Regions from separate parts of the Paenibacillus sp. alder61 genome, predicted to be linked through region 4. Evidence: a T-box and tRNA genes for the amino acid it is inferred to sense, from the RefSeq annotation. Region 4 holds a T-box; the other regions hold tRNA genes.
The links. The T-box of region 4 lies ahead of argS (arginine--tRNA ligase). A T-box ahead of a tRNA ligase gene usually reads a tRNA of that ligase, here a tRNA-Arg.

Region 1: it has a tRNA-Arg gene. The T-box ahead of argS (arginine--tRNA ligase) is inferred to sense a tRNA for this amino acid. The anticodon was not compared.
Region 2: it has a tRNA-Arg gene. The T-box ahead of argS (arginine--tRNA ligase) is inferred to sense a tRNA for this amino acid. The anticodon was not compared.
Region 3: it has a tRNA-Arg gene. The T-box ahead of argS (arginine--tRNA ligase) is inferred to sense a tRNA for this amino acid. The anticodon was not compared.

What each region holds. Positions count from the first base shown of each region.
Region 1 is NZ_JAIUDG010000025.1:26,225-33,643, forward strand. It holds gene rph (ribonuclease PH) at 1-332, shown strand, start outside; gene LBW89_RS22590 (XTP/dITP diphosphatase) at 329-970, shown strand; gene asnB (asparagine synthase (glutamine-hydrolyzing)) at 1,043-2,887, opposite strand; gene LBW89_RS22600 (hypothetical protein) at 3,039-3,374, shown strand; gene LBW89_RS22605 (hypothetical protein) at 3,377-3,748, shown strand; tRNA gene LBW89_RS22610 (tRNA-Arg) at 3,841-3,914, shown strand; gene LBW89_RS22615 (PadR family transcriptional regulator) at 4,558-5,097, shown strand; gene LBW89_RS22620 (MFS transporter) at 5,103-6,260, shown strand; gene LBW89_RS22625 (transposase family protein) at 6,343-6,741, shown strand; tRNA gene LBW89_RS22630 (tRNA-Gly) at 6,958-7,031, opposite strand; gene LBW89_RS22635 (PilZ domain-containing protein) at 7,110-7,419, opposite strand, start outside.
Region 2 is NZ_JAIUDG010000003.1:270,441-277,859, forward strand. It holds gene LBW89_RS04725 (response regulator transcription factor) at 1-1,080, opposite strand, end outside; gene LBW89_RS04730 (sensor histidine kinase) at 1,058-2,860, opposite strand; gene LBW89_RS04735 (glycosyl hydrolase) at 2,949-3,914, opposite strand; tRNA gene LBW89_RS04740 (tRNA-Arg) at 4,277-4,351, shown strand; gene clpP (ATP-dependent Clp endopeptidase proteolytic subunit ClpP) at 4,645-5,241, shown strand; gene ade (adenine deaminase) at 5,375-7,174, shown strand.
Region 3 is NZ_JAIUDG010000025.1:41,761-49,179, forward strand. It holds gene LBW89_RS22680 (sensor histidine kinase) at 1-640, opposite strand, end outside; gene LBW89_RS22685 (response regulator transcription factor) at 630-1,346, opposite strand; gene LBW89_RS22690 (MFS transporter) at 1,544-3,802, shown strand; tRNA gene LBW89_RS22695 (tRNA-Arg) at 5,148-5,221, opposite strand; gene LBW89_RS22700 (hypothetical protein) at 5,364-6,299, shown strand; gene tig (trigger factor) at 6,532-7,419, shown strand, end outside.
Region 4 is NZ_JAIUDG010000001.1:332,928-340,346, forward strand. It holds gene icd (NADP-dependent isocitrate dehydrogenase) at 1-1,181, opposite strand, end outside; gene citZ (citrate synthase) at 1,259-2,371, opposite strand; gene ytvI (sporulation integral membrane protein YtvI) at 2,785-3,903, shown strand; gene argS (arginine--tRNA ligase) at 3,935-5,674, opposite strand; T-box leader at 5,719-5,956, opposite strand; gene LBW89_RS01505 (FxsA family protein) at 6,010-6,402, opposite strand; gene LBW89_RS01510 (acyl-CoA thioesterase) at 6,487-6,906, opposite strand; gene pyk (pyruvate kinase) at 7,034-7,419, opposite strand, start outside.

The DNA of each region.
Region 1 (7,419 bases), on a different contig from region 4:
AGCTTGCGGTCAAGCACTCCCTGCCCGTATTTCCGATAACGGATTATTTGGCGTCCGTGAGCGTCGGCGTCGTGGGCGAACAGATGCTGCTTGATCTGAACTATGAAGAGGATTCGAAAGCCAAGGTCGATATGAACGTCGTCATGACGGGGCAAGGACAGTTCGTCGAGGTCCAGGGAACGGGCGAGGAGAAGCCTTTCTCGAGACAGGAGCTGGACGGGTTGCTGCAGCTTGCGGAGAAAGGAATCCGGGAGATGATCGAGCAGCAGCGCGAAGCTTTGGGACCGATCGGCTTAAAAATATCCGGCGGCGAAACGGGGGCAAATGCATGAGCAACCGAGAGGATTCCGTGATTATCGTCGCTACCCGCAATCAGGGGAAGGTGCGCGAGTTCGCGCATGCGCTGAAGTTTTTGGGCAAGCCGGTACACAGCATGTACGACTACCCGCAGGTCCCGGAAATCGTTGAGGACGGCGAGACTTTTGCGGAGAATGCCAGGAAGAAGGCCAAGACCGCCGGGGATTTGCTCGGGCACCCCGTCCTTGCGGACGATTCCGGTCTCTGCGTCGATAAACTGAACGGGGAGCCCGGCGTCTATTCCGCCAGATACGCGGGGGAGGGCGCTGCGGATGAAGAAAACAACCGCAAGCTGCTCGCGGAACTCGAGAAGCTGCAGCAGGGCGAAGATACGGAGCAGCCGCTGCTGAGCACCGCCCGGTTCGTCTGCCATTTGGCGCTGTATGACCCGGCGACGGGGGAATTTACCGAAGCCTCCGGCACCGTGGAAGGCTGGATCACCTCGGAGCCGGCGGGGGGCGGCGGCTTCGGTTATGATCCGCTGTTTTACCTGCCGTCGTACGAGAAGACGCTCGCCGAGCTGACCCTGGAAGAGAAGCAGGCGGTCAGCCACCGGGGAGCGGCGCTGCGAGAACTGGCGGAGAAGCTGGAGCAAACCGTGCACAAGCTATAGAAAAATTAGAAAGCCGCATTCCGCGCTTGTTCGCAGGGAATGCGGCTTCTTTGGTTGAAGTTGCATGGCGGCCTAGCGGATGGCCACCTTGTAGGTGGTCAGCCAGTGGTTGACCTGAGCCAGGTAGGCAAAGAGCTGCGGCCCGGACATCAACTGGCCGAACCAGGGCAGGTGGGACGAAGACTCCGGAGAAGCGGCGATTTCGCGGATCCGGTCCGCATCGATCAGCGGCAGGATGGGCGAGGCGGGGTTATCCAGAATTTCGAGCATCTGTCCCCGCACCGCCTCCAGATAGGCCGGATGATGCGTTTTGGGGTAGGGGCTTTTTTTGCGGTAGAGGACATCGTCCGGAAGAACTCCTTCCAGCGCCTTGCGCAAAATCCCTTTCTCCCGGCCGCCCGTCGTTTTCATCTCCCAGGGGATATTCCAAACGTACTGAACGAGACGGTGATCGCAATAAGGCACGCGCACTTCCAATCCGGCCGCCATGCTCATTCGGTCCTTGCGGTCCAACAGGGTCGGCATGAACCGGGTGATATTCAGATACGACATCGTGCGCATGCGGGCCTGTTCCGGGGTTTCCCCGTTCAGTTGAGGCACCTCTTCCAAGGCCTCGCTGTACCGGTCCGCGACGTACCGCTCCGGGGCGATCCAATCGCGGATTTCCGGCGAGAGGAGGCCGGCGCGCAGCCCGGTGGCGATCGACCACGGAAACGTGCCGGAGCCGAGCAATTCCTCCCGGTGGAACCACGGATATCCGCCGAACACTTCATCGGCGGCCTCCCCGGAAATGGCGACGGTGGCGCCCTTTTTGATCTCCCGGCAGAACAGGAGGAGGGAGGCGTCCACATCGGCCATCCCTGGCAGGTCCCGGGCCTGGGTGGAGTCCGGCAGCGCGCCGACAAGCTCGGGGGTATCAAACGAGATCCAGTGATGCTCCGTGCCGAGCTCCTCGACCATCCGTTTGATCCAGGGGGTGTCGGCCCCCGGCTGAAAGCTGTGGGCCTGAAAATACTTGTCGTTATCGGTGTAGTCCACCGAATACGTATGCACCTGACCCTGCCCGGTCCGCCGGTAATAATCGACGGCCAGCGCGGTCAGGGCGCTGGAATCGAGACCGCCGGAGAGCAGGGTGCAGACCGGAACGTCCGAGATGAGCTGACGTTCCATCGTATCCTGCAGCAGGCTGCGGATCTCGCCTGCGGTCGCTTCCACGGAATCCGTGTGCGGCTCGGCCTCCAGCTTCCAGTAAGCGTACGTACGGAGCCCGGACCGGTTGTAGATCATGACCTGGCCGGGCCGCAGCTCGTTCATGTCGCGATAGACCCCATGCCCCGGCGTTCGAGCCGGCCCGATGACGAAGATTTCCGCCAGTCCTTCCGGCCCGACGACGGCTTCCATCTTCGGATGCTTGAGGATCGACTTGGGCTCGGAGGCAAAGATCAACGTCCCGTCAAGCTCGCTGTAAAACAGCGGTTTGACGCCGAGCCGGTCGCGGGCGAAACAAACGTGCTGTCTTACGCTATCCCAGACCGCGAAAGCGAAGATGCCGTTCAGCCGGTAAACGCAATCCGGCCCCCACTCGATGTAGGATTGGAGCAGTACCTCCGTATCGCAGTTTGTCCGGAATGAACGACCCCTGCGGCGAAGTTCGTCTTTTAGTTCGGGGGCGTTGTAGATCTCCCCGTTATATACGATGCTGTAAACGGCATCTTCCTCCTGAATCACCATCGGCTGAGCGCCGTTTTCGGGATCCATGACGCTCAGCCGCCGATGCCCGAAAGCGCAGGGCCCGGATATCCAGGTCCCTTGGGCGTCCGGCCCTCTTTTTTCCAAACAGGATGTCATCGACAGCACCAGGTCCAGCTCTGCCGTCAAATCTCGATTCCATTCGATAAAACCCGTGATTCCGCACATGGTGGTTTCTCCTCTCTATGATCGCTTACGTTCCCATTTTGGGCCGGCTGAAAAGTACTAACAAATTATGCCTACCCGGGGCATAAAATGTCTGTCCTTAAAGGAAAACTATGAGCAAACGGGGGATTTCCCCGGGGCCAGGAGGTAGGCGATGGAGAAAAAAACATACTATGTATCCCTGCAAGGCCGGTCCTTGCTGGAGGATCAGGGCGCGACGGGTTATGAGTGGGAGATCCGCGCGACCCCGGAAGAAGCTGACACGATACGTCATATGTTGGAGCAAATTGATGAAAAAGAAGTGAGCACCTTTTTTGCCTACACGTATCCTTGGCCGGATAGTCCCGAGGAGGACGTGAACGCCAGCTACCAAAGCCAAGTGGATGAACTTTATCGGCAGATTTACAAGCTGGGTACCGAGGAAACGCGTGAACAGTTACACCGCTCCCTCCGGATTTCTCCCGGGATGGTGGAGAGCGAGGAGGTTTAGGGATGTACTACATCAAGGATGCCGTATTCCGGCGGATCACCGAAGTTGAAGGAACGCCTTGCGGGGAAATCCTGGTCCGCCCGGGGGCGGTGGACGACCCCGATCTTTTTGTGTACGTGGCTCGTTCGTCCGGCGGACAGGGCGGGGAGTACGAAATCGTGCGCATGATCCAGAGCGATGCCGACCTCGAAACAGACTGGTACGACAACAATATGCACCAGGCGTTTGAGGAGGTGGCCGAGCAGGATTTTTGCCGCGAGGGCTGGCCGTCTCCCGAGCGGCAGCGGGCCGAGTTTCTGCAGCGCCTGCTGGCGGACCGCGCGATCAAGGAACGGCTTGACGACGGACTATCGCCGTCCATTTCGGGGGAGTGACGGCCCAAAATTGTCATAAGGCCAAATAACCCCTTTGAAAAATAGAAAGGATGCGTTATAATAAATAACGCATCCTTTTTACATAACTTTGTGTCCCAGTAGCTCAGCTGGATAGAGCAACGGCCTTCTAAGCCGTCGGTCGGGGGTTCGAATCCCTCCTGGGACGTATAGGAAACCAGTCCATGATATGGACTGGTTTCTTTCGTCCCAAGGGATGAGAACCCCAGTAGGAGTTCGTCGGAGCGAGACCACCCGCGGATTAGCGGGGGAGGGGCGAGCGGAGTCTCGCGCGGGAGCGCGACTGTGTAGAATTCCACCCAAAGTAGATATAAAGCGGCACTGTCTGCAACCAGTCTACACACTCCACAAATTAACGGGAAAACCTCCCGTTAATTTTCCACTATTGTCCCTTAGATCCGATTTAGCTGGAAAAATTCCCGCTATTTTGCGACCTAACCGCCGATATATGCGATTTCAGCCGAATTAGCGGGAGTTTTTCCTGTTAATCCACCTCTGCAGCCTTATAGGCACCCAATTAACGGGAGGAATTCCCGTTAATTTGATCCCCGTCCCCTCTCCATCCCCCTCAGCGCGTATATCGCCATCCTCTACTACCTCATCCGAATCAATGAGATCAATTTAGTTACTCCGACTAACTTTCTATAGTTCAAACTTATAGAGAAATCGGATTATGTGGTGAAATGCCCTAAATCCGTTTTTTATCGTAGGGAATTGTGATAGTATTTCCCATATACTAAACGTTTAGTATTAAACGATTACTATAAAAGTTATTAGAGGAGGTAACAATCATGACCCGTACCATGGTATTGGGACTTTTAAAAGCCAACGGTCCGATGTCGGGGTATGAAATTCAGCAGATGATGGAATCTTCCCAGACCGATTTGTGGGCTTACGTGAAGCCGGCATCCATTTACCATGCTCTAAAGAGACTGCAGGAGGAAGGGAAAGTGGTGTTGGAAAAGGTCGAAAAAACCGGGATGAGGACCAAATCCATTTTTAAAATTACCGAGGATGGGGTTTTCGAATTGAGCCGCTTATTGAAGACTTCTTTTTCCAACTCATCCGTTATGTTCCCCGCATCCCTGTACACGGCTTTGACATTTATGGAGAACCTGGAAGAGGACCAAATCGTGGAAGCTCTGGAAGAGCAGAAAACGCAAATTTTAAAGGTATACGCCAGCATGAAATCGGGATACGAGAAAAAGCGGAATGTACCGGGAGAAATAACTCCGAAAATCGATGTTATTTTTCATAATATTTATGACCAATGCGAGCTTCAGCTTAAATGCATCGATGAAATACTGGGGATTTTAGGGAGAGGGGTGTGAGCTTCATGGATTCCACCCCCCTTAAAAAATCCGTTCTGTCGGTTGTGATCGTGGCTATATTTGCGGATATGTTAATGTACGGTATCATCGTTCCGTTTCTGCCGCTCCATGCCGAATCGCTGGGTGCCTCGCAATCGGAAATCGGCTTGCTTTTTGCCAGTTATGCCATCGCTTTATTTATAGCGACGCCATTCGTCGGGGCTCTGGCAGACCGGTTAGGCCGAAAAAAGATGCTGGTGGCCGGGCTGATTGTGCTGTCGGCGACAACTTTGGTTTATGCGTTTTCTTCGAGCTTTTTGGTTCTGGTCCTGGCGCGGGCCATGCAGGGAGTAGCGGCGGCGGCGCCGTGGACGGCGGGACTTTCCTTGCTCGCCGAGGTTTTCCCCGCTAATGAGCGAGGCCGAGCGATGGGCATCGCTATGTCGGGCCAGGCGGGGGGAATTCTGCTCGGTCCGCCAGCCGGGGGCTGGCTGTATGAATGGGGCGGCTACCGTCTGCCGTTTCTGATCGCGGCGGGGATCGCTCTTTTGGCTGCGACCATCAGCGTTGTGCTTCTGCGTCATTTGAACGATACCAAAGCGGACAAATTTATTTCCCCTTTCCGTTTGCTGCGGAGTAAGCGAGTAATAGTGATCGCTGGCGTGGCTACGGTGGGAGCCGCTTTGTTTGCAAGTATAGAGCCGACGCTGCCGATTCATTTTAATGAGGACCTGCACTTGTCCCCCTCCATGATCGGTCTGATGTTTGTGGTAGTCACCTTGATTTACGGTGTGGCTGCCCCATGGATCGGTTCACTGTCTACCCGGCTGGGGCATCTTGCAACGATTCGGCTGGGAATTGTAATGGCTGCGGTCGCATTGCCGTTAAATGCTCTTCCCAAGCAAATTTGGGTGCAAATTATCGGGTTGATCGGTTTGGGAATCAGTCTGGGATTGGTGTTGACACCCGCGCTTCCGAAGCTTGCCGACATCTCGCAGGAAATGGGGGTCTCTTCCCAAGGCGCTACATTTGCGGCATATAACACGGCCTACTCGCTTGGCATGATGCTCGGTCCCCTCCTGGCGAGTGCATTGACGGATCGTTTCGGGCTTACGGCGGCGTATATGACATTGAGTGTCTTGTTTTTAATTTATTTGCTCCCTCTCCGTAAGCTAAAGGCCTGACATGTTGGCCAATCATCAGAACTGGCATAGTCTGCCGGATTTAAAAGTCCGTGGACCTGTCGTGGAATATCCGGAGGATCTGATGATCCCGGTAGAGCGAGCGTCTTTTCCCACAAATTGCCCCTATTGCGGGAGCGGGGAGCCTTTACATAAACACGGGTGTAGGGAGCAAGTGGTGTTGGACCTGCCTGTAAAGCAAAAACATGCTAGTTTGCTAATTTTGAGGAGACGGTACAAGTGCAGAAATTGCGCCGCTGTATTTTGGGAGGAACTTTCCGAAGTGGACCGCAAAAGGAGGATGACCAAACGGCTCGTTAAGATGATCGGAGACTTGCTAATCGCCGATTATACTTATGTGGGAATTGCGAATTTGATTGGGGTCCATGAGAAGACGGTTCGGAACATTCATAAGGATTGCAGCAAGGGGACGAGTTTCAAGGAATGTGCCAAGGGAAACTGCGATGCGGAAAGACACCGGTAAAAATATCCGAATAGTTTATGACATAAGGTCAATTTCAAACCATAAAGGTTGGACAATGAACGAAGCACCTCGTTTAACGAAGTGCTTCGTTTACAATATACCCCCATCCGGTATGATGTAAACTACAAAAAAACACTTCCCGCTTGAGTTTCTTGGCTCAAATAGTCAGTGTGTTTATATGCTGGTATTCAATTATAAAAATATTCAAAGTCTTTATGGAGCGGGTGAAGGGAATCGAACCCTCGCCTCAAGCTTGGGAAGCTGGCGTTCTACCATTGAACTACACCCGCAAAAGCTAAGCAAGGAATATTATAACGCGAACCCGGACAAAGATCAAGTCATCGACTTGTTGGCTCGTGGTTTTTCATTCACTTGACGACGATTCTGCGGGCGGCCGCCATTCCTCTTAACTCGACGTTCAGCTTCTCTTTCTCTTCATCACTAAGATGCAGGCATATTCCATAGTGGATGATCTGCGGTTCAAGCTCCTTTTGCCAACGAATTTCCCCTGTAAAGGCATAAGAGTTTTCATTGAGACGTACATGCAGGAGAAGTCTTATGTTGTGCGAAAAAGCGCGAAGGTTTAGCGCGGTCCGGATTCGACAACCCGATTTGCTGATGTCGACCAATTCGATGGGTGCGGGTTTGGTCGGTAACGGGCTTCCGTTGATTTCAACA
Region 2 (7,419 bases), on a different contig from region 4:
CACCTTGCGGGCCACTTCGTTCGCCAGATAAAAAAAGTGTTCGCGGATCTCCGCCTCCCCCGCTCCCTCGCCGACCATCCGCGCCGCGGCGTCGTCCAGAAGCGACTGGATCGCCTCCGGTTGACCCACGTCGACGGAAAAGGAGAGCCGAAAGGCCAACTCCTCTCGGTCCGGGAAATCCCCGCCTGTACCGATCGAAGCGTAACTGATCGGAACCTCCGGGGTAAGCAACCTCCCTCTGTCGTAGAAGAAGCTGCGATCCAGCAGCGTACGGGCGCTCTGAAACGACTCCGGAAGATCGCGCAGCGCATAAACCGGTTCACCTGCCGCAGCAGTCATCTCACCGCGCAGCTCTTCCGCCAGCAGGTGCGTTTCCCGGTAAAAGCGGGCCCGTTCGAAATCGCCCGCCGGCAAGCTTCCCAGAAGCAGGACAATATACGCAGCATAGGTTAGAACGACACTGCGGCCGTCCGACGCGTAGGCCTTGTTTAGCCGCTCCCGGAAGCGGCCGATCCGGTCATCCTCCTCCGACCGGATCCCCGGAAATCCCAACAGGACAACCTGATATTTCGGCCAGTCAAGACCGAGCGAGCCTGATAAGATGCCGAGATCCCCGTCTTCCGCAGCAAGCGTGCCTGACAACAGAGAGTACACCAGCCATTCCCGGGTATACGTCTTCAGTTGCACCTGCTTATCCAGTTGTGCCGCGGCAAGCCGGGCGTGAAGCTTCTTGAGAAGGGACGCCATTTCCTCTTTGTTTACGGGTTTGAGCAAGTATCCCTCAACGCCGTATTGCAGCGCTCGGCGGGCATATTCAAAGTCGGCGTACCCGCTGAGGATGACCGCATGCACATCCCATCCCCGCTGACGAATCTCCTGCAGCAACTGTAATCCGTCCATCCCGGGCATGCGGATATCAACCACGATCAAATCGGGAACCTTTAGCTCAAGAGAACGAAGCGCTTCTTTTCCGCTGGCCGCGGTATCCGTTACTTCATAGCCCAGTTCCTTCCACGGGATCAGCGTTTGTAAGCCAAGGCGCTGCTTGGGCTCGTCATCAACAATCATCACGGAGAACATGCGATCCCCCCTCCTTAGGTATGCAAAATGTGATTCGGGTTCCCTTGCCCTCTTGACTTTCCATGGAAAGTCCCGAACTTTCGCCATAGGTCAGCCTTAGCCGGTCATGCACGTTACGCAGCCCGATCCGCTGTCCGGCTTCCTCCGGTTCCTGCAATTTCCTCTGTAAGCTCTCCAGCTTCTCCGGCGTAATTCCGGCCCCGTCGTCGGAAATTTCCACGAGCACTCCGCCGTCTTCGCTAGGGTTCATCCGTATCGCGATGGAGGTTGGGCCATCCTCCTTCTGGTCCAACCCGTGAACAATGGAGTTCTCCACCAAAGGCTGAATGATCAAGGGCAGGACTTCAACCTCCCCCAAACCCGGTCCGATTTCCAGCTTATATTGGAGCCGGTCCTCATAGCGGAATTTTTGCAGTTCCAAATAACAGCGAACCATATCGATCTCCTTGGAAAGCGGTATTTTTCCGTTGCCGACTTCCAAACTGCTGCGAATCAAGGCGCTGAGCTGCCAGATCGCCTGCGCGATTCCCTCCTCGCCCCGCAGATGTGCCTCCATCCGGATCGATTCCAGCGTATTGAACAGGAAATGGGGGTTGATCTGGCTGGCCAGCATTTTAAACTTGATCTCGCTCTGCCTTTGCTCCAGCATTCGTTTCTGCCGGTTGGTCTCCTCCACCTCCCCCATGAGTTGGCCAAGCCTGCCGACCAACGCGTTGAACCGGTGGGAAAGTTGGCCAATCTCATCCTTGCCGTCCAAATCCAGATAAGCATCCCAGGAACCTGTTCCGACTTTGGACATGTGCTTGCTTAAACGCAGCAGTCTCCGCGTGATAAGGGACGCCGAAGCCTGAACGAGCAGAACGGCGATGATGAGACAGCCTCCGATGACCAAAGCGGCCAGCCGAATCACGCCATTGACATCACGAAAGATGTCCGATTCGGCAAACACCGAAATCACTCGCAATCCGTTCCAACTGCTCGGCGGAATTAAACGGGCGATGACGACTTTGGACGCCTTCCCGTCCATCACCGCATCAAAGCTCCCTTCGCTTTGCGTCAGCATGCTGTGATCGGCGTGGACTTCGGCGAGATTCTTGCCGTACAGATTCGGCCGGTTGGCCGCGACGATCCGGTTGTGATCGTCGACGATCATGGTCAGAAACGGCTCCTGGGATAGGGTGGAGTCGAGCAGGGCGGTATTGACATTGATGACAAGCACGCTGTCCTCGCCGGGGGCGTCCAGGCTGATTTTTCGCACAAGACTGAGGTAGTATTTCTGATCCCGCTCATCCTGAATGAATCCCCAACCGGCCAGCCCTTTCTTATCCAGGGCCGCCTTGTACCATTCCGCCCGAGCCGTTTCGGCGCTCGGCTGCATGAATTCCCAGTTGTTCAGCATCGTCGGGTTAGGCGTATACAGCCGGATGGCGCTCACCTCCTCATACAGCCTTACGTAATCCCGGATATCCGTATATTGGCGGTAAGTCTGAATCACCTCGATATAGCTGTCGTAGCTGCGATTCACCACGGATTTCATCCGGCTGTCGTTGGACAGCTGATACGAGATATCCAGCGGAACCTTGATGACTTCCTCGGTCCGCTTCCGTACGCGTTCCACATTGTCCGCCGCCTGCTTGAAGGCATCCCTGACCATGATGTCGCGCAGTTTTCCGGTAAAAAACACCCCGCTGACCAGCAGCGGAATAACCGCCACCGTGATAAAGGTCAGTGACAATTTATTTCTCAGCTTGATGTCGTTGAATAATCTGACAAAATTCATGCCCCCGCCCCTTAAATTTCATGAATGCACAAACGGCCCCTTTTAAGACAAGGGGCTGTTTTAGGGTGAAGCCGGCTTTCTCGACGGATCAATACAGCTTGGGCAGCCGATCCAGTGTAACGGCATATTCGTGATGATATGCCCGGCGCAGTTCTTCCTTTGTCGTAAACAATTCCGTCTTGCCGAAATCGTTGGACCAGGTCATGAACCACAGCCACGGAATGCGCGATTCCGCGAGCGCGGGCACACTGGGGATGGAGCCGATTTCCCCGAGCGCCGCCAGTTTCTTCGTCGGCGTAATACGTGCCAGCTCCTCGTACTCTTTTCGAAGGTCGGTATGTTGATGGGCCGGCGGATACAAGTCCCTGGAGATAATATCCACCTTGTCGTCCCCGACATATCCTTCCGGCAGCGGCGAATTCCACACCCAGATCAGATTGTTCAGCCCATGGAAGCGAGTGTACCGATCAAACATGATCAGGTAGAGTTGTTTTGCCACCTCCGGGCCTTTGCTGCCCCACCAGAACCATTCCCCTTCCGCTTCGTGAAAAGGACGCCACAGGATCGGAATCCGTTTGTCGCGGAATTCCTTCAGGAGTTCCGCTATAACATCCATATCCGACAACAACGCCTTATGCTCGGCCGTCCCTTCCACAATCGCCCGTGAAGCATCAAAATCGGTATGTTCCGCATAGAAGCTCTTATCCTTCCCGCCGAGCGGAGAGAACCAATGCCAGGTAAACGTGAGCAGTCCTTTTTCACGGGTCACCCAATCCCAGGCGTTGTGCAGCGTATTTTCGTTCTCCCTGACCTCAAGCAGGCACTCCTCGCCGCTCAATTCGTAGTTAATGTTCGGGGAGTAACTTAAAAGTTCAAAACCGCAAAGGGCTGGAAGCTTTCCCGTCGCCTCTTGGATGTAACGCAATTCCTCCTGTGTTGTGGTTTGCGTGTGCTGACCCGTAATAATTCCATGGCCGGACAGCTCGCTCAAATAATTTAATAGCGCTTTCACTTCCTCGGTTGCGTTTGGATTGCAGGGAACCGCTTGAGACATGGCAAGTCCATCCTTCCTCGTATTTCGATTTTTGATCGCCAATAACACTGTTTTTGTTTTGTTATTTAATTTTGTTATTATTAACAAAACAAATATACCTTCAATGAAAGCGTTGGTCAAGAACCATATAATAAAAGCAAGCATAGTCAACCTAACAAAAAGTAAGGCTTCAGCCGCATTTGTTATCGAAATCTTTGATGTGAGGCTTGTTCGTTTGCCTCTCCCCTCCTCGTCGGTTTCCTAAGAGAACCGTAGAACAACCTATTTCCCTGGGGGGTTATTGGTATCTTTAAACAACTCAAAATTGAACTTGCAATCTTTAAATCAATGTCCTATAATAAGTTTTGTTGCTTTTCATATGTGCGCCCGTGGTCCAATGGATATGACGTAGGCCTCCGGAGCCTGAGATCGAGGTTCGATTCCTCGCGGGCGCGCCATTTACTTAATTAAGAAGTATTCCCGCCCTGAGTTTGGGCTTTTTTATTACCTAGAGTTTGACTTTCTTTGACTTTCTGTTTGAAATTGTTTATGATGAGGTTAATATTCATCGATTCCGTCAATTCTTGAATTGATTGAACCGATGGGCTCAAGACGAAGGCAGTGCGGAATTCGCGGTTTTTTAACGGACCGGATCCCCGTGCAAACGGGACTCGGCGGGCCCTGACGAGGCTTGAGTCGGCAATAGGTTGAATTTATTAAACTTGAACCATCAAATAAGGAGGTTTTATCGGTGAGTTATATTCCTATGGTCGTTGAACAAAGTAACCGCGGCGAACGCGCTTACGACATTTACTCGAGATTGTTGAAGGACCGCATCATTTTCCTGGGCTCCCAGGTGAATGACGTCGTCGCCAACTCCATTATTGCCCAGATGCTGTTTCTGGACGCGGAAGATCCGGGGAAAGACATCCATCTTTACATTAATAGCCCGGGCGGCTCCATCACAGCCGGTATGGCCATTTTCGATACGATGCAGTACATTAAGTCCGACGTTTCCACGATTTGCGTGGGCCTCGCGGCTTCCATGGGCGCTTTCCTGCTGAATGCCGGTGCGCCGGGCAAACGATACGCGCTGCCTAACAGCGAAATTATGATTCACCAGCCGCTTGGCGGTGCGGAAGGTCAGGCCACGGACATCGAAATCCGGGCCCGCCGCATTCTGAAAATGCGCGATAAGCTGAACAAAATTTTGGCCGAACGGACCGGGCAACCGCTGGAACGGATCGAAAAAGATACGGACCGCGACTACTTCATGAGCGCCGCCGAAGCCAAGGAATACGGCTTGATCGACCGTGTCATCGAGAAAGTGACCCCTCAGGGCGTATAATCCTATTTGCCATACACAAGACTGCCTCACGAGCTTTTATGCTCGGCGAGGCGGTCTTTTTCTTGCTTTTCCGCGAATTCGGTGGAAGAATAGGTACATACTTTTAGCAGTTACCCAGCAAGGAGTGAAGGGAATGAACACAGTCAAGAGAAGCAAGTTAACCGAAGTGAGCCGTCAGCTGGCCGAGGTGGCCGCGGGTGCCCGAAAAGCCGACCTGGTCGTGAAGAACGGAACCCTGGTCAACGTTTATACGGGGAAGCTCCAGGCGAACACGGACGTCGCGATCGCCTTCGGAAGAATCGCTTACGTCGGCGACGCCGCTCATACGATCGGCGAGCGGACGGCGGTCGTCGATGCGGCGGGACGGTTCATCGTTCCCGGGCTCCTGGACGGCCATATGCATGTCGAGAGCACGATGCTCTCGGTCACCGAATTCGCCAAGGCGGCCTTAGCCAAAGGGACGACGGGCGTGTTTATGGATCCGCATGAAATCGCCAACGTCTTCGGAGCGGAAGGCGTCCGCTGGATGCATGAGGAAGGCCAGGGTCTGCCCCTCAAGGTATATACGACCTTCCCGTCCTGCGTTCCGGCCACGGATCATTTGGAGGACGCCGGGGCGGGCCTGGATGTCGCCGATATTGAAGACGGGATGACCTGGGATGGCGTCGCCGGTCTAGGCGAGGTCATGAACTTCCCGGGCGTGGTATACGGCGATCCCAAAATGACCGGCGAGATCGCGGCCACGATCCGGGCCGGCAAGGCGGTCACCGGGCATTTTCCGAGCGAGGAGGAGCCGCTTCTCCAGGCTTATATCGCCGCCGGGGTGACCTCCTGCCACGAGACCGTCACGAAGGAGCAAGGGCTGCTCAAGCTGCAGTTGGGCATGCATCTGATGATCCGTGAAGGATCGGCCTGGCATGATGTGAAGGAAGTGATCAAGGTCGTGACCGAAGACCATGTCTACCCCGGCAACATCATGCTGGTCACGGACGACGTGTACCCGCAGACCCTGATCGAGAAGGGGCATATGAACCATGTCGTCCGCCGGGCCATCGAGGAGGGCGTCGATCCGGTGACCGCCATCCAGATGGGGACGATCAACACGGCGCGTTACTTCCGGGTCGACGGGGACGTCGGCGGCATCGCGCCGGGCAAATGCGCCGATCTGCTGCTGATCGGCAGCCTTGAGCGCATGGAACCGTCCACCGTCATTGCGGACGGTTCGGTGGTGTACGACGGCGGCCGGCTGCGGCTGGACTTTCCGGAATACGCGTATCCGGAAGCGGCCCGCCGGTCGGTGCACCTCGCGCGGCCGCTGGAAGCGCGGGATTTTGCGCTGCCGAGCGCGAAGCGCGGCGCGGCCGAGACCCGGGTCCAGGTGATCCGGGTCATCGAGAACAGCGCGCGCACGGCCCGGGCCGAGGCGCGCCTGGCCGTCGAAGACGGCTTCATCCGCCCCAGTCTGGAGCAGGATGTGCTCACGCTTGCCTGCGTTGACCGCCACCGCGGCAGCGGCGAGATCTCGCTGGCCTTCGCTCAAGGCTTCGGCCTGAAACGCGGCGCCGTCGCCTCGACCGTGGCGCACGACAGCCATAACCTCCTGGTCATGGGCGCCGACCCGGAGGATATGGCCTTTGCCGCCAATGAGCTCGCCCGCCTGGGCGGCGGCATGATCGCCGTTCTGGACGGCCAGGTGCTGGCGGCCGTTCCGATGGCGATCGCCGGACTAATGTCCGACCAGCCGCTCGAGGTCGTCGTCGAACAGGTCCAGGCGCTGGAGGAAGCCTGGCGGACGCTGGGCAGTCCGCTGAACGCGCCATTTATGACTTTTTCGCTGATCGCGCTGCCGGTCATCCCCGAATTGCGGATCACGAACCGCGGCTTGGCGGATGTGGAGCAGTTCAAGCTGATTCCCGTCGAAATCGCGGATTAAGAGGGCAAAGGCGGCGGCGTGGTGAACGGGGTCAAGTACCCGCAGCTTCTCCAGCCGTCCGCCGAGATAACGGCCTTTTGGGCCGTTATATCGACCCCAATTGCGTTTTCGTGAAAAATAGCGGCCAAAAAAGCCCTTATTTCACTGATACGGGCCCCAAAATCAGGTTGTGGCCCGCTTTTCCATAAAATAAGGCCCCAAATGACCGCTATTTCCCACCAAAGGCACAAATTCGACAAAATAAC
Region 3 (7,419 bases), on a different contig from region 4:
CCGGATAGTCGGGAGCTTCCAGCTTCGATAACTCGAACACGTCTTCAATCAGCTTGGCAACCAAGTACGTCTTGTCACAGATCAGCTTGATCGTGCGTTGCTTCTTCTCCTCATCTGCAATGATGCCGAGCTGAAGCGCTTTGGCATACCCTTGGATCGTCGTAATCGGCGTCCGCAAATCATGGGATATGTCGACGAGCATCTGCCGTCGGCTCTCCTCCAGCAGACGTTTTTCTTTCTCCGCCTTCTCGAGCTTTTCCGCCATCGCATTAAAGCTTTCCTGGATCTGCGCCAACTCGTATTCAGCTTCGAAACGCAGCCGCTCATGATAATGCCCGCCCGCTATGCTGCGGATCCCCGCGACGATGTCGCCGAGCGGGTTCGTCAGCTTGACAGCAGTCAGGCGGCTGTAAAGAAAAACGTTGATCCCAAACAGCACCAGGAACAGCAATCCCGTCTCCGCGAGCGTCTTCCAGAACAGAGCCAGCGTTTCCGCGCTCGTCCCGCTACCGGATTCCGCCAACCGGTCCGTCCTTTCCACAAAATAAATCAGCAGGGATGCGACGCTTGCCCCGACCGTTAGCGAAAAGAAAATATAATTCCGGACAAGGGTACGGAATATCGTCGGTTTACTTCGCATGTAGCTCCTCCTTTTTGGCGAAACGATAGCCGAGCCCCCGCACCGTTTTCAAATAAACCGGTTCGCGCGGAGAATCCTCAATTTTATCCCGTAAGCGGCTGATCTGCACCATAATGGCATTATCGTCGGCGATGTACTCATCGGCCCACGCTCGTTCAAAGATTTGCTTTTTCGTATAAATGCGGCCCGGGCTTGCCATAAACAACTTCAGGAGGCGGTATTCGAGCGCACTGAGCGCGATGGGCTTTCCGCGTTTGTAGAGCATACAGGAATCGTGATGCAGCGACAGATCACCGACCCGCGTTTCCGTTACTTCTTCGGGGGTCACCGGGATTTCGTTAAACTCATAGGTTCGGCGCAGCTGAGCGCGGATACGCGCCACCACCTCCAAGGGATTAAACGGTTTGGCGATAAAATCGTCGGCCCCAAGTCCCAGCCCGGCGATCTTGTCGAAATCCTCGTTCTTCGCCGACAGGATGATGACCGGCAGCTTCGATCGTTCGCGAAGCCACTGCAGCAACTGAAAGCCGTCGAGCCGCGGCATCATGATATCGATAACGGCCAGGTCCACATCGGTCCGGGAGAATAACTCTGTGGCCGCCTGACCGTCATGCGCCTCCAGAATCTCGTACTCCTGTTCCAAAAACAATCGGAGCAACCCGGCGATATCCTCGTCATCATCGACCAACAGAATCGTTTTACGCATTTTTGACCCTCCGTCCTTCCCTGGAATCTTCTATAGCTGTTGTAGTTCGGTCTCATTTTACCGATTTCCTTCGTCTCCCGCCGTGTTGTAAGGATAATGTAAGAAATGGGAAAGTGGGGGGAAAGCGAAGGGTTTTATAATTTAACCTGTGGATATATAAAGCGTTTAACCATGAAACAGGGAGAAGGGATTATCAGATGGAACAAAAATTACGGGATGCTGAGGTAGAGGTGCGTCGGCGGGCGGTGAAAAAGTTAAAAGCCGCGCCGCTTTCTCCGGGGTGGAAGGGAGCCTCCCTCTTGTTAGGGGCAGTCGCAGTTATCGCATACTTCACCCAGGGATATCTTCTGCTGGGTTCGCGAGGCCCCGGCGATTTTTTGCTGGGGACGCTGCTGTTTCTTATTGCGGTCGTGCTCGCGACCGGCGTACTGGCCGCGGTCTTTCACTTGGCAAAGCGGATGCCTTCGCGCTATTTCTGGCTGGCCTCCGTTTCATTCGTCCTCATATTCCTGACGTTCATCGGCCCGGTGCCATTGATGGTACTCGTGGCGCTCACGATTACTATCGCTAGTTCCGCGGTGGGGGCGCTTGTTTTTCGGTGGAGGGCGGGGGCGTACCGGGAAGCGGGACTCGCGGTCAAAACGGGTGTCGCAGGGTTGGGGGCTGCGCTGCTGATTTTTGTCGGCATCGGCGGGTATTGGCTTCTGGATGACGGGAGAGAGAGCGGGGATGCGGCCAAGCCGTACCGATTGTCGGTTGTAAAGCCGGCGGACCGCTACCCTGTTACGATGGAAAACCCGGCCGAACAGGGGGCGTACCCTGTACTTACGCTTACCTACGGCAGTAAGAATAGCTACCGCGAGGAGTTCAACCGGCCCGATTCGCTAGTAACCGAACAGGTAGACGGCTCGGCTTTCGTGGACAAATGGTCGTCCACCCGGACAAAGACGTTCGGCTTCGGGCCCGAGCGGATGCCCCTGAACGGTACGATATGGTATCCGCGGGGGGAAGGGCCTTTTCCGCTCGTGATCGCCGTCCACGGTAATCACACGGCGACCGAATATTCGGATCCCGGCTACGCTTATCTGGGCGAATTGCTGGCGAGCCGCGGCTATATTTTCGTTTCCGTCGACGAAAATTTTTTGAATACCTCGCTGTTTGACGATTGGTTCGCGTTCAGCACGCCGGAGAAGGAGAATCCGGCCAGAGCCTTGCTGCTGCTGGAGCATCTGAAGGTGTGGGACAAGTGGACCAAGACGAAGGGAAATCCGTTTTACGGCAAGGCGGATATGAGCCGAATCGCCCTGATCGGTCACTCCCGGGGAGGCGAAGCGGTCGCCCTCGCTGCGGCGTTGAACAAACTTCCGGCATATCCGGAAGACGGAAATATGAAATTCAACTATCGTTTCGGCATCCGGTCCGTTATTTCAATCGCCGGTACGGATGGACAGTACAAACCGGCCGGACATCCGACACGTCTGCATGATACGAACTATCTGGCACTGCAGGGAGCCCACGACATGGATGTCTCCTCATTTGACGGAGCGAGTCAGTACAGCCGGACCGGTTTTACGGGCAGCGGCGACTACTTCAAGGCATCGGTTTATATATACGGGGCCAATCACGGGCAATTCAACACCGTTTGGGGAAGAAAGGACGCTCCGGGACTCGGCAACAAACTGTACAATACGGCCCAGCTAATGCCGCAAGAAGAACAGCTTCAGGCCGGAAAAACGCTGATCTCCGCATTCCTCGAAGCGACATTGAACGGTAAAAGCGAGTACCGGGCTGTATTCCAGGATCTCGGCTATGCCCTGAATTGGCTGCCGGACACGATGTATATCGCCAACTATCTGGACGCCGATACGACGATCATTGCCGGTTTCGGCGAAGATTTCGATCTCGGTTCCACGACGTTTCCCGGCGGGCAAGCGATCGGAGCTTATCTGAAAACATGGAGAGAAGAAAAAGTGAAAATGAAGTTTGCCCCCGACCTGTATAATAGCGCCTTGCGTCTTGAGTGGGATAGCGCAGAGGTATCCGGCGTCCCGACCTATACGATCGTGCTGCCGGAGCACGGGCCGGCGGCGGATGGCGACAGCGCCTTTGTTTTTTCCATGGCTGACGCGGACGATGGTAAAAAGGACTCCGATTCCGCAGGATTAACCGATCTGAGCGTTCAGATTGAAGACGGGTACGGGAACGTTGCATCCGTCCCGTTAAGCAGCGGCGGAACCCTGCTGCCGATGTTTGAGAGCAACATCGTTAAACGGCCGTTTGCGAAAGCTGTGCCGACCAAAGAACCGGTTTTTCAAAATTTTTCAATAGGGATGGCGGATTTGAGGGCGGCCAATCCGAATTTTCAACCGGAACGTCTGAACAAAATCTCCTTCGTTTTCGATCAATCGTCCCGGGGGACCGTGTTGATTCGCGATATCGGCATCCGCAATCCTTAGCGGGTAACGGAGAAACGGTTACGGGAACTCACGGGATCGGATAAGGGGGGGCCGACTAAGCCGTACTGTACCGGTCACTGACATGTTCAGGGAGCCCGGCATGCCCTTGTGTTTGGCAATGCGGACAATATTATTGTTCGGTCCGATATTCCGTCACAATCCTATTGGAGTAACGGTAAATCGAACACCTCGCGGCGAACGTAACCGTGAGCTACTACCTTACTCCGCGAGGCGTTACAGTTTGAACATGTCTCAAGAGTGTGGACTAGAACTGCGTCCGAATGTTCAGTTCATTTTCAAGGTATGCCCTTGATGTCCCTTGGGGGGCGCGATGCGTCCAGCCGGGTTGACGAGGATTGGTTGGTTTGCGGAACCCGTCACTCGAAGGCGGCTCCGCTGCTGTTTTGACCGAGTTGCCGTTACAGAACCTTAACTCGCTCGGTCAGTTGCTGAATGTGATCGAGGAGCGTGATTAAGACGGTGTTTTCCGTGTCGCCCTGGCACAGGGGAGGTTGATAAGCGTCTTTTACACCACTGGCGTTGCATTAACCCGAAGGGTCTAATGGCTGTAGTCGCCTCCCTTTGAAGCCGGGCGAGAGGATAACGGTCATTTTCGGCGTTATTTTGTCGAATTTGTCTCTTCGGTGAGAAATAGCGGTCATTTGGGGCCCTATTTTATGGAAAAGCGGACCAAAACCTGATTTTTGGACCTGCATCAGTGAAATAAGGTCCTTTTTGGCCGCTATTTTTCCCGAAAACGCAAATTGGGTCAAAATAACGGCCCAAAACGCCGCTATCATAACAGGCGGCAAGAAAGATTGCGGATCGGCAGCACCATGTTAGGTTTAATGCAACGCCAGTAGCTTAAACCCTGATTTGGGGGGCTGCAAAGGTAAATAAGCTCCTTTTTGACCTTTATTTTGCCCGTGGAGCCAAATCAGGCCGAAATAGCGGTCCAAATGACCGTTATGTTGGCCGGCGGTCAGAGAAGCCGCGATTGCCGGACCCAGTTTGCCAAACGATCGGAAAGCTCACGAGCATGAATTTTACTCAATTCCCTGCCGTCGATTTCTTCCAAATGGGCTTACTGCCCATCCCCGCTAACCGCAGAAGTTCTTGCTCCGACGAACCCCCACCAAGGGGTCTCATCCCCTTGGGACGAAAAAAACCAGCCGATATGGGCTGGTTTTTTTCGTCCCAGGAGGGGTACTCGCGCTCCGGCGCGAGACTCCGCTCGCCCATCCCCGCTAAACCGCGTGGCGTCTCGCTCCGACGAACCCCAATGGGGGTTCTCATCCCCTTAGGACGAAAAAAACCAGTCCATGTCATGGACTGGTTTCCTATACGTCCCAGGAGGGATTCGAACCCCCGACCGACGGCTTAGAAGGCCGTTGCTCTATCCAGCTGAGCTACTGGGACATGGTAATATAAAAAACAGAAGCAAAAAAGATTATATCATGGCGACTTAGTTTGCGCAATAGGGTGATTTGAAATTGCCGAAAGGGAGGGTGATTTTTGCCTTCTTTCATCTCTATGCTATAATCTCAATAAATTAGACCGGATGAAAGGAGGTGCCCATATCAGCAACACGAACAACAAGAAGGACAACGTGGTCTTGTTTCCCAAAACCCTGGATTTTTATCAGATTGAACTGACTAGAATGCTGGAGACCGAGCGATACGGCGAGGCGGCGGAGCTATTGCGTTTTTTGTTGCAGTGCCAGGGCCAGGACGACAGGCAATACGCGGAATGGAGCAACCTGCTGAATTGGCTCACGGACGCGTTTCCCATGCTGCAGAACGAAGCGATGGATCATACGGGGCTACCGGAGGATGAGGAGGAGGGCGAGGATATTATTGCCCGACGGCATGTCGAGGCCAAGTTGGCCGAGGATCACGAATATGCCGACAAGCTGCTGCGGGCCGTTACCGAAAAGCCGATGTCGGAGCAGACGTTTCTTGCTCTGGAACAGCTGGCTTACCTGGACCGGCCGGAAGTGGACGAGGCGCTGATCGACTGGCTGACCCGGAATGAACTGCATCCGCTGCTTCAATACCGGGTAATGCAGATCTTAAAACGCCGCGGTACTCACGGGGTCGTTTCGTTTTTTCGCTTTGGGGAGAAGGTGGAGATCGAAATCGAAGCCGTCCCGATCAAACCGGAGGAATTTCCATCCCCGGTTCAGCAGGTTCTGGAACGCGTCGGCGATCAGACCCAGGTTCATGATCCGACGCTGTTTTATTTTGCCCAGGAGCTTTGGACGCAGTTTATTATGGCGATCTACGGGACGATGGATTACAGGTCGCTATTAAGCGATGAGGACAGCATGATCGATATTTGGGCCGCCGCCCTCCATCAAATGGTCGCGGACAGTTTGCCCGGCGGAATTCATGAAGAGGAAATTCGAAGTTTGTACGGCATCACCGATAGTTTGCGGCTGCGTTTCGAGCAAGCCTGCCGATCCATGCGACAGTTCGCAAACGCGGGACAAAAATAAGAAGTTATTTTGAAAAGTTATGTATACAAGGCAGTGCCTAAATACCGGTAAACCTGGGAACGTGAGGGGAAACTACTAACGGCTCTTGTAAAAAGCTGTATTGTTGTTTATAATATAGTGGTTATTCTCGAACGTGGACTAAGACAGCTATACTGGAACCAAGATAGCTGCTTTATCGCGCGATTCGGTTTCAGTATTCAGTATAAGTGAAATTTGGAGGGGAAAGCATAAAATGAAAGCAACTTGGGAAAAAATAGAGAAGAACCTCGGCGTTCTCGAGGTCGAAGTGGAAGCGGAACGCGTTGCCGCTGCACTGGATAAAGCTTTTCAAAAAGTAGTCAAAAAAATAAACGTACCTGGATTCCGTAAAGGTAAAGTGCCTCGGTCGATTTTTGAGGCCCGTTTCGGTGTGGAAAGCTTGTACCAAGACGCCATCGATATTTTGCTTCCTGAAGTTTATACTGAAGCGGTTGATCAAACGGAGATTTTCCCGGTAGACCGCCCGGAAGTGGACGTTGAGCAATTTGCTAAGGGACAACCTTTCAAGTTTAAAGCTAAAGTAACCGTGAAGCCTGAAGTGAAGCTTGGCGAATATAAAGGTATCGAAGTTCCTGCTGCGAACATCGAAGTTAGCGAAGAAGAGTTGAATGAAGAGCTTACCCGCATGCAAGAACGCCATGCCGAGCTCGTCGTGATCGACGAAGAAGCCGCACAAAACGGTGATACCGTTGTCATCGACTTTGACGGCTCCGTGGACGGCGTTCCGTTCGAAGGCGGCAAAGCCGAGCGCTATTCCCTTGAACTGGGCAGCAATACCTTCATCCCTGGCTTCGAAGATCAGGTTGTGGGGCTGGCTACAGGCGACTTTAAGGACGTAACCGTTACCTTCCCTGAAACTTACCATGCCGAAGAATTGGCGGGTAAAGAAGCGGTATTTAAAGTGAAAGTTCACGAAATCAAACGCAAACAGCTTCCTGAATTGGACGACGAGTTTGCCAAAGACGTAAGTGAATTCGATACTTTGGACGAGTATAAAGCGGATCTGAAGAAACAATTGGAATCCCGCAAGGAAAAAGAAGGCTCCGCCGAGCGCGAAAGAATTCTCGTTGATCAAGTCGGC
Region 4 (7,419 bases):
CCTTTGTAAATCAGGTCGGCCGCTTCCTGCCAGCCCAAATGCTCGAGGAGCATTACGCCGGACAAAATGACGGAGCCCGGATTCACCACGTCAAGGTCCGCATATTTCGGAGCCGTGCCGTGCGTGGCTTCAAAAATCGCATGCCCTGTAACGTAGTTGATGTTCGCTCCCGGCGCGATGCCGATTCCGCCGACTTGAGCCGCCAAGGCGTCGGACAAATAGTCGCCGTTCAAGTTCAGCGTAGCGATCACGTCGAAGTCCGTCGGGCGCGTCAACACTTGCTGAAGCGCGATATCCGCGATCGCGTCCTTGATGATGATCTTGCCGGCGTCCTGAGCTTCCTTCTGAGCCTGGTTGGCCGCTTCGGTTCCGGATTCTTCTTTGATCCGGTCGTACTGGGCCCAAGTGAACACCTTGTCTCCGAATTCGGCTTCAGCCACTTCATAACCCCAGTTTTTGAAGGCGCCTTCCGTGAATTTCATGATATTGCCTTTGTGCACGAGCGTAACGCTCTTGCGGCCGTGCTTGATCGCATATTCCACCGCAGCGCGAACCAGGCGCTTCGACCCTTCTTCCGAAACCGGCTTGATCCCGATGCCGGAGGTTTCAGGGAAGCGGATTTTCTTCACGCCCATTTCGTTTTGCAGGAATTGAAGCACTTTCTTCACTTCTTCGGAGCCTTCTTTGTACTCGATGCCCGCGTAAATATCCTCCGTGTTCTCGCGGAAAATAACCATGTCCACGAGATCCGGACGTTTCACCGGTGACGGAACGCCATTGAAATAGCGGACCGGACGAAGACAAACGTACAGATCCAGCTCCTGGCGGAGCGCCACGTTCAGCGAACGGATGCCGCCGCCGATCGGCGTGGTCAACGGACCTTTAATCGCCACAATATATTCGCGAATCGCGGTCAGCGTATCCGCCGGCAGCCACTCCCCGTATGTATTGTAGGCCTTCTCCCCCGCGAACACTTCGTACCAGGCTATTTTTTTCGCGCCGCCGTAAGCTTTCTCCACCGCGGCGTCCAGAACCCGCTTGGAGGCTTTCCAAATGTCGCGGCCGGTACCGTCCCCTTCAATGAAAGGAATGATCGGGTTATTCGGCACCTGAAGTTTACCGTTATCGATAACGATTTTCTCACCTTCGGTCGGAAGGCTGAACTTTTCCAATTGCAGCATGTTTTGGTTTCCTCCTTATAATCGTGTGTTATTCATTTTAACACAATGGCAACCCGGTTTCCCGGGTTGGCCAGCGTTTATCTCAAATCGATCGGAATGTACTGCTGATTCGTCGCTCCCGTATATTCGGCGCGAGGACGAATGATGCGGTTGTCGTCAAGCTGCTCCAAAATATGCGCGGTCCATCCGGACAAGCGGCTGATCGCAAAAATCGGTGTGAACAGATCTCTCGGAATGCCCAGCATCGTATAAACCGAGGCCGAATAAAAATCGACATTCGGTTTCAGCCCCTTTTGGTTCGTTACGAGTTCCTCCACTTTGACCGAAATGTCGTAAAGGGTCGTGTCGCCTTTCATCAATCCCAGCTGACGGGACATTTTTTGCAGATGTTTGGCGCGGGGATCCCCGTTCTTGTATACCCGGTGTCCGAAGCCCATGATCTTCTCCTTGTTGGCGAGCTTGCTTTGAATATAAGGCTCGACTTGATCCAAGGTGCCGATTTCGCTCAGCATCTGCATCACCGCCTCATTGGCCCCCCCATGCAGCGGGCCCTTCAGGGTGCCGATGGCGGATGTAATGCCGGAGTAAATATCCGAAAGCGTGGCGATTGTGACCCGGGCGGAGAAGGTCGAGGCGTTCAGCTCATGATCCGCATGGAGAACAAGCGCTTGATCCAAGGCACGGACGGCGACCGGATCGGGCTCCTCGCCGGACAGCATGTAGAGGAAGTTGTGGGCCAGCGATACGCCTTTCAGCGGAGCAACCGGCTCTTTCCCTTCGCGAATCCGGGCAAAGGCGGCGATCAGCGTAGGCAATTGAGCTTGCAGTTTGATCGCTTTGATCTGATTGCAATCGCGGGTGTTGTCATTCGCCTGCTCGTCATACAAAGCCAGGGCCGAAACGGAGGTGCGGAGCACAGCCATCGTATTCGCGTTGGCCGGATAGAGCTTCATTTGCTCAAGAACCGCTTCCGGAACCGGCGCATATTCGCTTAGTTGATTCTGCAGGTTGGCCAACTGATTTTTGGTGGGCAGCTTGCCGTACCAAAGCAAATAAGCAGTCTCTTCATACGTTGCCCGCTCCGCCAGGTCATCGATATTAATGCCGCGATAGGCAAGAACCCCGTCGTGAATCGAGCTTATGGATGAAGTCGCTGCTACAATCCCTTCCAGTCCTTTGGTAGCCGTCATAGTGCATCTCTCCTTTGAAAACGAAATATGAGCCGAACAAGCCAATGAAAACATTTTCAATTTAAAAGTTTAAAATTTTCAGAGCATGGCAAAAACAAGGCCCGGACGAAGTAGATATCTGGCTATGACGCCGGGTACCGTGTTCATCGGTAACTCGGTTCAGCCTGTAAATTCATCATACTGGATTTTTGAAAGCAAGGGAACCCGAACAGCCCCATCCTGGATATCAAATTGTTTTATCACTACGATAAATGTTTTTTTGAAATCGCTTTCGTTTTGCAATGATAAATATCACTTTATACCTTTTCTCTTTCGATGACTTCATGAACTTCCTGAATAAATTGTTTCCGGCATAGAAAAAGAGGCTAAGTAATAGGGTAGAGTTAGGACCTGTCCGAAAAGGGGAATGCCGTTTGGATAATGTGTTGAGAAAACGCCTGCTGCGCGGGACCTGGGTGCTCCTAGTCCTCATTTTGCTGATCGGCGGTTTTTATTGGGTGCTGCCGTTAATGTATCCGTTCCTGATCGCCTGGCTGATCGCCTATGCGATGAATCCCTTCGTGCGCTGGTTGCAGAACGCCGTCAAACTGCCGCGCTGGCTCGCGGTAACCGCCGCGCTGCTCGTTTATTTCGGGGGAGCCGGAGTCGTCCTGTCCGCCGCCATCACGCGGCTCGTCAAGGAACTGATCAGCCTGGCCGAATCATTGGACCAGCATATCGAAAACTGGCGGAATTGGTTTGTCGAATGGAGCCAAAGCGAAGGAATCCAAAACATCATTAATGAAATCAACCGCTTTGTGGCCGACAATCCCAATTACGAAAACACGATCAATCAGAACATCGACAACACGACAAGCACGATCAGCTCGGCTATATCCCGCCTGCTCAGCGGACTGCTAAGCGGGATCGTTCAACTGTTGACCTCGCTGCCCAATCTCGGGCTGATTTTGGTCGTCATCTTGCTGGCCGCTTTTTTTATCAGCAAAAACTGGGAGCGCCATATCCGGTTTCTCGCCGGCTTTATCCCTCCCGCCTTTCGCAAGACCGCCGGAGAGGTCTGGAGGGATTTGCAAAAAGCGCTGTTCGGGTATTTGCGCGCCCAGTTCATCATGATCTCGATTACGGCTGTGATCGTCCTGATCGGCCTGCTGATTCTTCGCGTCGATTCCGCATTCACCTATGCGCTGCTAATCGGCCTTGTGGATCTGCTCCCGTATCTCGGGGTCGGAACCGTCATGATCCCCTGGTTGGTCTATGCCTATATGACGGGGGACCTCAGATTGGGGATCGGCCTGTCGATCCTGTACGGCGTCATTCTGGTCGCGCGCCAGCTGATCGAGCCCAAAGTGCTGGCGAGCAGCGTCGGCCTCGATCCCCTTCCCACGCTGATCGCCATGTTCGTCGGCCTGAAGCTGTTCGGCGTATTGGGGCTGATCATCGGCCCCGTCTCCTTCGTCGTCGTCGGCGCCATGATTCGCGCGGGCGTGCTTCGCGATCTCCGCAACTATATCGTGAACGGAAGGCTGCGATGACGCATCGCGGCCTTTCTTTCTCACGCCGGCCTTACATCCGTTCCGGCGCTTGGAGACCGATCAGCCCCAGCCCGGTCTTTAGCGTGAACCGAACCCCTTGAACGAGGGCAAGACGAGCGAGGCGCAGCGTCGCTTCTTCTTTCAAGATCGGGCAATCGTGGTAAAAACGGTTAAAAGCCTGGGCGGTATCCACCAAATAGCGCGTAATCAGCGAAGGCTCCAGCTTGACGGCCGCCTGCCGGACCACTTCCGGGAACAAGGCAAGCTGTTTGATCATCCTGAACTCCGCCTCGCCGTCCAACTGCCGAGGATCCCAATCGGTTCCCGGTTTCAGGTTGACCTCCTGCACATCCGCGACCTCCGTACCCATGCGCAGTACGCTGCAGGCCCGGGCATACGTATATTGCACGTATGGCCCTGTTTCTCCTTCAAAGCTCAGCGCCTCTTTCCAGGAAAAATCGATGTCTTTGATCCGGTTTCCCCTAAGATCATTAAAGATGACGGCCCCCACGCCGACTTGCTTGGCCACCTCGTCCTTGTTCTCCAGCTCGGGATTCTTCTCCTCGATAATTCCGCGGATTTTGGAAACCGCCTGATCGAGCACCTCTTCCAGCCGGACGACCTTCCCCCTCCGGGTGGACAGGGCCTCGCCCTCGAGGCTGACCCGACCAAACGGAACGTGGACAAGTTCGGACGCCCACCCGTAGCCCATCCGTTCGATCACCTTAAACCATTGGCTAAAATGCAGGCTTTGCGAATAGTCCGTCACATACAAGGCTTTATGGAAACCGAAGGTCCGCTTCCGGTACAGCGCCGCCGCTATGTCGCGGGTAGGGTAGAGGGAGCTGCCGTCTTTTTTCAGAATCAAGGCCGGGGGCATGCCGTACTCCTCGAGGCGGACAAGCCAAGCGCCCTCATCCTCCTCAAGCAGGCGTTTTTCCCTCAGTTCCCGCACAACCTCATCCATATACTCATTGTAAAAGCTCTCCCCGGTCACAAAATCAAACCGCACGCCGAGCCGATCGTAGATCTTCTGGAATTCCGCCAGACTTACATCGACGAACCGTTTCCACAGCTTCTTAGCCTCCGCGTCTCCCCGCTCCATTTTGACGAACCACTCTCTGGCCTCATCCTCCAAAGCGGGATCTTTGTCGGCCTCCTCATGAAAACGCACGTACAGCCCCAGCAGTTCGTCGATAGCCGCTTCCTCCAGGCGGGCGGCGTTTCCCCAACGGAGATAGGCCGTGATCAGCTTCCCGAACTGCGTCCCCCAATCACCCAGGTGATTAATCCCGACACAACGGTAACCCAGATGCGAAAATATCCGGTACAGCGAGCTTCCGATGACGGTGGATCGCAGATGTCCCACGTGAAAAGGCTTGGCGATATTCGGGGAGGAAAAATCGATCACGACCGTTTTCCCTTCGCCGTCCTCCCCCGCTCCATACCGTTCCCCGCTTTCTAAAATTCCGGGCAATATCGCCTCGGCTACTGCGGCGTGATCCAAAGAAAAGTTGACGTAACCCGCTTGCGACGACACTTTGATAAGGCCGGAACCGGCGATTCCCCGGGCATGAAGCCCCTCCTCAAGCTCCCGGGCGATCCCCGCGGGGGAAGCTTTGCGCTGTTTGGCTAACGTAAAGCAGGGAAAAGACAAGTCCCCCATCGCGGCATCGCGCGGAATTTCCAGCAGCCCCCCGATCTCCTCTTCCGTCACTTCATGCAACAGGCCGGCGAGCTGTTCGGCGATGATCTTTTTAAACCGTTCCATTTCAATCCCCTCTTTTCTCCAAATAAAAAAAGCCCCTCATCTCATGAAGAGACGAGAGACTTTACAGTTCCCGCGGTACCACTCTGCGTGCCGGGACAAAAGTCCCGACCCCTCTGAAGGATAACGGCCTACACCCGGGTTTGCTTACGGCTCGGCGAACCCGACGCTTTGGGCAAACCATCTCCCGGGCCCGCTTCCGCTAAGCTTCCCCATACCGGCTTCCACCTTCCCGGCTCGCTATTATGGTTTCCAGCAGCGTACTGTCCCGTTCCTAGATATTTCATATGAAATTTCAAATAGGTTAAAACTAGTTATAGCGAAAAAAGGTCAAAAAGTCAACGCCGGAAAAAGGTAATCGTTCCGTCTTTGATTTTTTTGCCGATCCATTTCATCAATAGCAGACGATAAAGGGGACGCGTTAAAGGAAATACCATCGTAAACCCGATCGCATCGGTAACAAAACCCGGAATCAGCAGCAGGATTCCGCCGCCGAATACGCAGAGACCCTCAATCATCATCTTGCCGGGAATCTGATTGCCAATCATTTGAGATTTGGCATCCGCCATCAGTTTTCGGCCCTCAAACTGCATCATTAGGAGGCCGATAACCGAAGTGGCCAAGGTCAGAAAGATCGTCTTTCCAACGCCAAGCCGCTCCCCGACCCAAACATAACCCCAAAATTCTACCAGGGGAACGATCACGACAAATCCCGCTATCCATTTGCGCATACAATAACTCCTTTTTCCTGCGGCGTAACTCCATGAATTATAGCAAAGCTCTAAAGAGTATTGTAACGTTTTGGTCTGCCGGAATCAAAATTTACTGGCCCGCTCGAATACGTCGTACCAATCCGGAAATACTTTTTTGAACTGAACGGGCTTGAAATCCTCCCTGCGGACCACGTAATGCGTAGAGGATCCGACGACGCAGAGTTCGCCTTCCCCGTTAAGGACCTCATAGGCATACTCCGTTTTGACCCCGCCGTTCGAACGGATCCAGGTGCGAAGCAATACGTCGTCCCCGTAACGGATGCCTTTTCGGTACTCGACCTTCATCTCATGAACCGGCGAAATATATCCCGCCTGCTCCATATGAATATAGTTCAGTCCCAGTTCCTCGATCAGCGCGGTCCGTCCCGCCTCAAACCAGCCCAGATAGTGCGCATGATAGACAATGCCCATCATGTCGAATTCAAAATATTTGGGTTTGATCGCCAGTTCGCTAACATGCATCCCGGGTCCCTCCTTTTTCGTTCAAATCTACTATAAGCCCGGCTTAATCTAGCAAAAAAGCAATGGAAAGCCCGTTGGCACGGGCAAACCATTGCTTCCGATATGCGGCTTGCTGTATCTAAAGCTATTACTTGCGGATTTGTCCGATTTTGACCAGGTTTGTCGAACCGGAGCGTCCCAGCGGAATCCCCGCGGTGATCACAACCAGATCGCCTTCCTTCACAAGACCGGAATCCAATCCGCCCTTCATCGCGTTGTCGAACATTTCGTCCGTGGAAGAAGCCAATTGGCCTTTGACCGGAGTTACGCCCCAGTTCAGCGCAAGACGGCGCAGCGTTTGGTCTTCCGTGGTCACGGCGATAATCGGCGCTTTCGGACGGTATTTGGAGACCATACGAGCGGTATAGCCCGTTTCCGTCGAAGTGATGATCGCTTTGGCGTTCAGATCCAGGGCGGAGTTGGCTACCGCTTGGGAAATCGCCTCGGTTACCGTCGTTTGTTGGGCATTGCTTT